2 regions of the Klebsiella sp. NPDC088457 genome follow, and region 1 is predicted to be linked to the other one. Evidence: predicted binding sites of a transcription regulator. Region 1 holds the regulator's gene; the other holds the start of a gene.
The links. Region 1 encodes CRP, which controls carbon source genes, mostly activating them, when cyclic AMP is high. Its sites were predicted from a motif close to ATGTGANNNNNNTCACAT; they were not measured.
Positions count from the first base shown of each region.

Region 2: ACI2JR_RS19135 (glycine dehydrogenase) is a predicted target of CRP. The motif match lies at 1,120-1,137, and genes of this name have one in related genera.

Region 1 covers NZ_JBJDNH010000019.1:42,044-45,678, reverse strand. Annotated here, with positions in the region: gene ACI2JR_RS13910 (YccS/YhfK family putative transporter) at 1-1,431, opposite strand, end outside; gene crp (cAMP-activated global transcriptional regulator CRP) at 1,484-2,116, opposite strand; gene ACI2JR_RS13900 (OsmC family protein) at 2,422-2,826, shown strand; gene ACI2JR_RS13895 (phosphoribulokinase) at 2,928-3,635, opposite strand, start outside.
Region 2 covers NZ_JBJDNH010000031.1:66,636-70,270, reverse strand. Annotated here, with positions in the region: gene pmbA (metalloprotease PmbA) at 1-494, shown strand, start outside; gene cybC (cytochrome b562) at 600-989, shown strand; gene ACI2JR_RS19135 (glycine dehydrogenase) at 1,290-1,628, shown strand; gene ACI2JR_RS19130 (SFCGS family glycine-rich protein) at 1,639-2,001, shown strand; gene ACI2JR_RS19125 (DUF4312 family protein) at 2,004-2,303, shown strand; gene ACI2JR_RS19120 (DUF4311 domain-containing protein) at 2,325-3,101, shown strand; gene ACI2JR_RS19115 (DUF4310 family protein) at 3,115-3,635, shown strand, end outside.

The DNA of each region.
Region 1 (3,635 bases):
TAGCGTCAGCAGCTGCAGGGTATACACCGCGGTGACGGTAAAGCCCACCATCGCCCAGCCATAATGCTTACGAATAATCAGATAGCTCAGCAGCGTGACGATCAGCATCGCGGTCAGCGTATAGCCTTCCGGAACGTGAAAGTGCAGCGTCAGGCCGGCAATCGCCAGCCCGGCGAGGGTACCCGCCGCCCGATGAACAATACGCACCCGCGTCGCGCCGTAGCCGTTTTGGGTGACGAAAAGCACCGTCATCAGGATCCAGTAGGGTTTGGGCAGGTTCAGGGCGCTGCCCATCAGGCTGGCGGCGGTGAGCATGACGCAGATGCGCGCGGCGTTGCGCAGCGCCGGCGATTTCAACGAGAGGTAGTTCCTCAGCGCCGGCAGTAACGGCAGACGGCGTTCTTTATCGGCCATCAGATTACGGGCATACAGCGGGCGCTGGGTTCTTAGCACCTGGGCGATACGGCTAAAGTGCCAGGCGCAGAACTGCCCGACCGGGTTATCGGGATGCTGCGAGGCGATTTTCTCCAGCGCGCCGATTTGCTTGTCCATATTAAAGCGCTGCGGATAACGATGATAAAGGATGTCATCCGCCAGCACCCGCAGGCGGGCGGCAACGGTTTGCGCATTCCAGCGAATCACCGCTTCCGCATGGCTGCGTTCCACCAGCTTTTGTACTTCTTCGGGCTGATGCAGGCTGACGGAGATATGTTCCTGAAGATCCAGCGCCACCTGAAACGCCCGCAGCAGGCGTTTGTGGTCATTGTGTTGATTTGCCGCCAGCATATGCATCTGCTGATAGCACTGGGTGATCAGGTCCACGACCTTCTGCTGGCGGATGAGCAGCGGCGGCAGCGAGGTGGCCGGATCGATATGCTGAGTCAACAGGCTGTATTTGGCTTCGCAGTAGTTGGCCAGCTCGCGATAGAGCAGGCTTAGCGATTCACGTAGCGGCTGTTCGCGCCAAAGCCAGAACCAAAACCAGTTAAACAGGCCGTACCACAACGTGCCGAGAGCATAGATCAGCAGCGGCTCCCAGACAGGCATATTCCCGGCAAGGCTCAGAGTGAAGATCGCGGCAATCAGCGAGGCGGGCAAGAGTCTGGCGTGCAGGGAGCTGATTTCTGCCGTGACGCCAAGGAGTAGCGCCAGGCCGCTGAGAATTAACGGTAACGGGATATCCTGCTGCAGCAGCAGCTGGACGACCAGACTACAGCCGGCAAACAGGGAGCCGCCGACGATCAGGCGTTTAAAAAAGCGCTTATGCGGCGTGTCCAGACCGGCGACGTTGCAACAGGCAGGCACCAGCGAGAACAGCAGACCCTGTTGTAAATGACCGAGCAGGAGTCCGATTGCGACAGGCAAGCACAGCACCAGCGTTTGCCGCAGTGCATAGTTGACTTCCGGGTGGTAAATCAGCCTGCGCCACATCGAGGGGAAACAAAAACGGCGTATTGTGGGTACAACACGCCGTTTTATCGACTTAACGGGTACCGTAAACGACGATGGTTTTACCGTGCGCAGAGATCAGATTCTGATCTTCCAGCATCTTCAGAATACGGCCAACGGTTTCACGGGAACAGCCCACGATCTGACCGATTTCCTGACGGGTAATTTTAATTTGCATCCCGTCCGGGTGGGTCATGGCGTCCGGTTGTTTCGCCAGGTTCAGCAGCGTCTGAGCGATACGGCCGGTAACGTCGAGGAAGGCGAGGTTACCCACTTTTTCTGAGGTTACCTGCAGACGACGAGCCATCTGCGATGACAGACGCATCAGAATATCCGGGTTTACCTGGATCAGCTGACGGAATTTTTTGTAGGAGATTTCGGCCACTTCACATGCGGTTTTCGCACGTACCCAGGCGCTACGCTCCTGGCCTTCTTCAAACAAGCCTAATTCACCGATGAAATCGCCCTGGTTGAGGTAAGAGAGGATCATCTCTTTACCCTCTTCATCCTTGATGAGCACAGCCACAGAGCCTTTGACGATGTAGTACAACGTTTCTGCTTTTTCACCCTGGTGGATCAGCGTGCTTTTAGATGGGTACTTATGAATATGGCAATGAGACAAGAACCATTCGAGGGTAGGGTCTGTTTGCGGTTTGCCAAGCACCATGCGCGGTTATCCTCTGTTATAAGCTATCTCCGGGTGCCGACACTACACGGCATCCGGGCATGCAATCGTATTGTTTCCCTATGCCTGGGAAACGGCTGGTGAGTTTTCTTCAGCCTGTAATGTGAACTCCTCTGCATACATGCAGTACATCAATGTAATACTGTAGCATCCCGACTGTTTTAGCATAGCTTTCGCCGCATGTCTCCTGGTGTCTCGCTTCAGCATGACGCAGGTCGCCTTCCGTTGCGAGAATTGTTATGTGCGCGTAATCTGTCAGGAAAATTGCAACCTTGGAGTTAAATTTTATGCAAGCTCGTGTGAAATGGGTTGAAGGGTTAACCTTCATCGGAGAGTCCGCGTCAGGCCACCAGGTTCTGATGGACGGCAACTCCGGGGATAAAGCGCCAAGCCCGATGGAGATGGTGCTGATGGCGGCGGGCGGATGCAGCGCGATCGATGTCGTGTCGATTTTGCAGAAAGGGCGTCACAATGTGAGCAACTGTGAAGTGAAGCTGACGTCTGAACGCCGGGAAGAGGCGCCGCGCCTGTTTACCCATATCAACATGCATTTTATCGTCACCGGAAATGAGCTGAAAGAGGCGGCCGTCGCTCGTGCGGTGGACCTGTCGGCGGAGAAATACTGCTCGGTGGCGCTGATGCTGCAAAAAACGGTGAATATCACCCACACCTATGAAGTGGTGGAAGGCTAAGCAGCCTTTCCCGGAGAGCGGCGCAAACGCCTTATCCGGGAGCCGTGAGTGAAGAACGAAAACCCCGCTTAGCGCCAGGCGCCCGGGGTCTTTTAACGTGGTTAACTGATTTTCTTCCCTTCCATCAGCCGTTCGACCAGCGGCGCCATGATGAGCTCCATTGCCAGCCCCATCTTTCCGCCCGGCACCACCAGCGTATTGATATGCGAGATAAACGACCCCTGCAGCATCGCTAACAGCCACGGGAAATCGATATCCTGCAGATTGCGGAAATGAATCACCACAAAGCTTTCATCCAGCGACGGGATGCCTTTCGCCGCAAACGGGTTGGAAGTATCGACGGTGGGGACGCGCTGGAAGTTGATATGGGTACGCGAGAACTGCGGGGTGATGAAGTTGATATAGTCTTCCATCGAACGCACCACGGAGTCCATCACCGCTTCACGGGAATGGCCGCGTTCGCTGGTATCGCGGATCAGCTTCTGAATCCACTCCAGATTGACGATCGGCACTACGCCGACCAGCAGGTCGACATGCTGTGCCACGTTGTGCTGCGGCGTTACCACGCCACCGTGCAGGCCCTCATAAAACAGGACATCGGTAGGTTCCGGTAGCGGCTGCCATGGCGTAAACGTACCTGGCACCTGATTCCACGGCACCGCTTCATCATAGGTATGCAGATATTTCCGCGACTGGCCGGTGCCGTTGCGCCCGTATTCGAGAAAGGTATTTTCGAGCAGGCTGAAGTCGTTCGCTTCCGGACCGAAATAGCTGATGTGCTTTCCCTGATCGCGCGCTTTGCGGATCGC
Region 2 (3,635 bases), on a different contig from region 1:
ACTGGCTGACCATCGAAGAGCATCCGCATCTGCTGAAAGGGCTGGCCTCAACGCCGTTCGACAGCGAAGGCGTGCGTACCGAACGTCGGGACATCATTAAAGACGGCGTGCTGACCCAGTGGCTGCTGACCAACTACTCTGCGCGCAAGCTGGGGATGAAGAGCACCGGTCACGCGGGCGGCATCCACAACTGGCGGATTAACGGCCGCGGCCTGAGTTTTGAAAAGTTGCTTAAAGAGATGGGCACCGGGCTTGTCGTCACCGAACTGATGGGGCAGGGTGTCAGTGGCGTGACCGGCGATTACTCACGCGGCGCTTCCGGCTTCTGGGTTGAGAATGGCGAAATTCAGTATCCGGTAAGCGAAATCACTATCGCAGGCAATCTGAAAGAGATGTGGCGTAATATCGTGACCGTTGGTGACGATATCGAAACGCGCAGCAATATTCAGTGCGGCTCCGTGCTGCTGCCTGAGATGAAAATCGCCGGACAGTAACACCGTTATACCTTCATTATTCAAGATGCAGTTTGCCGAATAACGTTTACAGAAGGGCGCTCCTGCGGCGCCCGTTTGCTTAAATAATAAAAAAGGAAGTGAGCAATGCGTAAAAAACTGTTAGCAATGTTGGCTGTCTCCGCCCTTGCAATGGGTTCCGCGTCGGCGCTGGCCGCCGAACTGGGTGAGGATATGGACACCATCGCGGAAAACCTGCAGGTGGTGCAGAAAACCTCCGATGCGGGCGAGCTGAAAGCGGCCCTGAGCAAAATGCGCGCCGCCGCTGCGGATGCGCAGAAAGAGACCCCGCCGAAGCTGGAAGGGAAAGCCGCCGACAGCGCAGAAATGAAAGATTATCGCCACGGTCTGGATATCCTGATTGGCCAGATTGACGGCGCGCTGAAGCTGGCGAATGAAGGTAAAGTGAAAGAGGCGCAGGCCGCCGCGGAAGCGTTTAAAACGACCCGCAACACCTACCATCAGAAGTACCGTTAAACCCCGTTGCAGGAGGTATCAGCCGATACCTCCTGCTCGTTTCCCGTCATAAAACCCCGTTGACATCACACTTTTCCTTTTTTCTTCTACGGTTATTCGCACCGCTCTTCCCACGTAAACCACGATTGGCCTGTGATGTGCATCACGTAATTTCGCCGAAAATGCCATTTTCACGGCAATTATGTGCATTGGATCACGCAGCCCGTCCGCCTTTCCACTTCGAAGTGGAAAACAACTCGCTACAAACTCCTCCTCCCCGGCGCTAGTTTTATCCCCAGAGACATCAACGGGGTAACACAAGTGAATAACGGAGCGGTAACAAACGACGTAGGGGACCAGGCGACGCAAACTGAGCAGCTTGCTGAGAAGATGCTGCAGCAGGTTTATGCACTGTTAAGCCGTCGCAATATCATCCCCAACGCCGTCCAGGAACAGATGCTGACATCCCATGTGCGGGCGATGGCCCACCGGTCGATTAGCGGCGAACCGCTGCCGGAAGTGGACGCCAGCCTGTTTGAAGAGATTTCAGAAGATTCAATGATGCTTGCCCGCGAAGTGGTTGCGCAGTTCGGCAACCTGCCAGAAGAAGAGTCCTGGCTGCTGTCCGTCCACTTCGAAGTAGCAAAAGACAACCTGTAAGGAGTAGCAAATGGAACAGATTACCGTAGTGATTGGCGACCGTCTGGGTAAAGGACAAAAAGTGGCCGCGGGCGCGGAAAAAGCCGGCGCGCATGCCGTGGTCGTACCGGGCGTTGCCGCGGATATGAAACTTGGCGACGTGATGAAAGCAGAAAACGCCAGCTTTGGTATCTCCTTCTGCGGCAGCGGCGGCGCTGGCGCCATCACCGCGCAAAACAAACACGGCTACAAGGCGAAATATGGCATGCGCTCCGTTGACGAAGGCGTGACCGCCATCAACGAAGGCTACAACGTACTGGGTTTCGGCTTCATGGATAAAGAAGAGCTGGGCGAGCGCCTGGTTGAAGCCTGGAAAAAGAAATACGGCGCCTGAGCATGAAAGAGCAATTCACCACTACGGTGAGCGTGACGGGCAAAGGCGAGAGCAAAACACGGGCCTTCGCCGACGCCCTGAATCACGTACAGGCAGCGGTGATGAAAACCTCACCGCATATCTTACTGCGTATTGAGCCACAGGATGTGAAGGTTGTTCATGCGCGTGAAGCGGTGCGTAAAGAAGCGTTCTTATTCTTCTTTTTGCGCCGTGAACGACGGACCTACAGCGTGGAGCTGGATGTCACCGTCAACGTGACCGCCATTAATCTCGATAAAGTGGATTTCGTCACGCACACCTGATTTTCACCATAGGGTCAGACTATGTTCCTGATAATTTTAATAAAATCGCTCATTATCGGCGGCCTGGTCGGCGTCGGCGTGGGCGCCGGAGCGGCACGCATGTTTCATGCGCCTACCACCCAGGGGATGGGGGCGTTTCGTACCCTGGGCGAGCTGAATTCCTGCGAAGGCGATCCGGCTTCCCACTTCTCCTTTGGTCTGGGCTTCTTCTTTAACGCCTGGGCTTCTTCCGTTGCAGCAGGTTCATTTACCCAGGACGTCGATCACCGCATTATCCCTAACTGGGGCGCCGCGGCATTGATGTTGAAAAACCGTAACGTCGGCGAAACGCTGCACGATCCGAAGAAGATGGCGATTGCCTGCGGCATCATCGGCATGCTGGTGGTCTCCTTCTTAAACCTGACCGCCTCTTCCGTACCGGAAGCGCTGCAGGTCACCGCGGTGAAGGTTCTGGTCCCGGCGGCTAACCTGCTGGTGAATACCGTGATGCCGGTTATCTTCTGGCTGGCGGCTATCGATGCCGGTAAAAAGTCGGGCTTCTGGGCCACCATCTTCGGCGGCGCGGCGCAGCTGATTATGGGTAACGCCGTGCCGGGTCTGGTGCTGGGCATTCTGATCGGTAAGGGCGTTGAAGAGAGCGGCTGGAACCGCGTCACCAAAGTGATGATGTCCGCCATTGTTGCGCTGTTTGTCCTGAGCGCCTTCTTCCGCGGCTTTGATATCAAGACGCTGGAGTCCTTCCATCTGACCGTGCCGAACTGGCTGGATCTGATCCACAGCTCGCTCAGCGGCAAATAACAGGAGCCTCGAAATGGAACAGAATAAAGGTTTTTGGTATGCCGACTGGTCGTTTCCGATCTTTGTTGGTCTGCTCTCCTCCGGCGTCTTCGCCGGGACCCATATGTACTACCTCTACGGCATCGGCGCGTTTAACGAAGTAGCCTTCGTGGCGATGCTGAAAGCGGGCATTGATACCGGGGCTTATGGCGCAGTGGCCGCGTTCGGCGCCAGCTTCCTGTTCGCCCGGATTATCGAAGGCTCGCTGGTGGGGATCCTCGATATCGGCGGAGCGATTCAGACCGGTATCGGCCTTGGCGTGCCGGCGCTGCTGTTAGGGGCTGGCTTCGTTTTCCCGGTGGCGAACTTTGCCGCCTCGCTGGCGACCGGCCTCGCGCTGGGGCTGGCGGTGGGCTACATCATCATTCTGGCGCGTAAGTTCACCATCAATCAGAGCGACTCCACCTACGGCGCCGATGTGATGATGGGTGCCGGTAACGCCTCCGGCCGCTTCCTTGGGCCGTTGATTATCCTCAGCGCGATGACCGCTTCGAT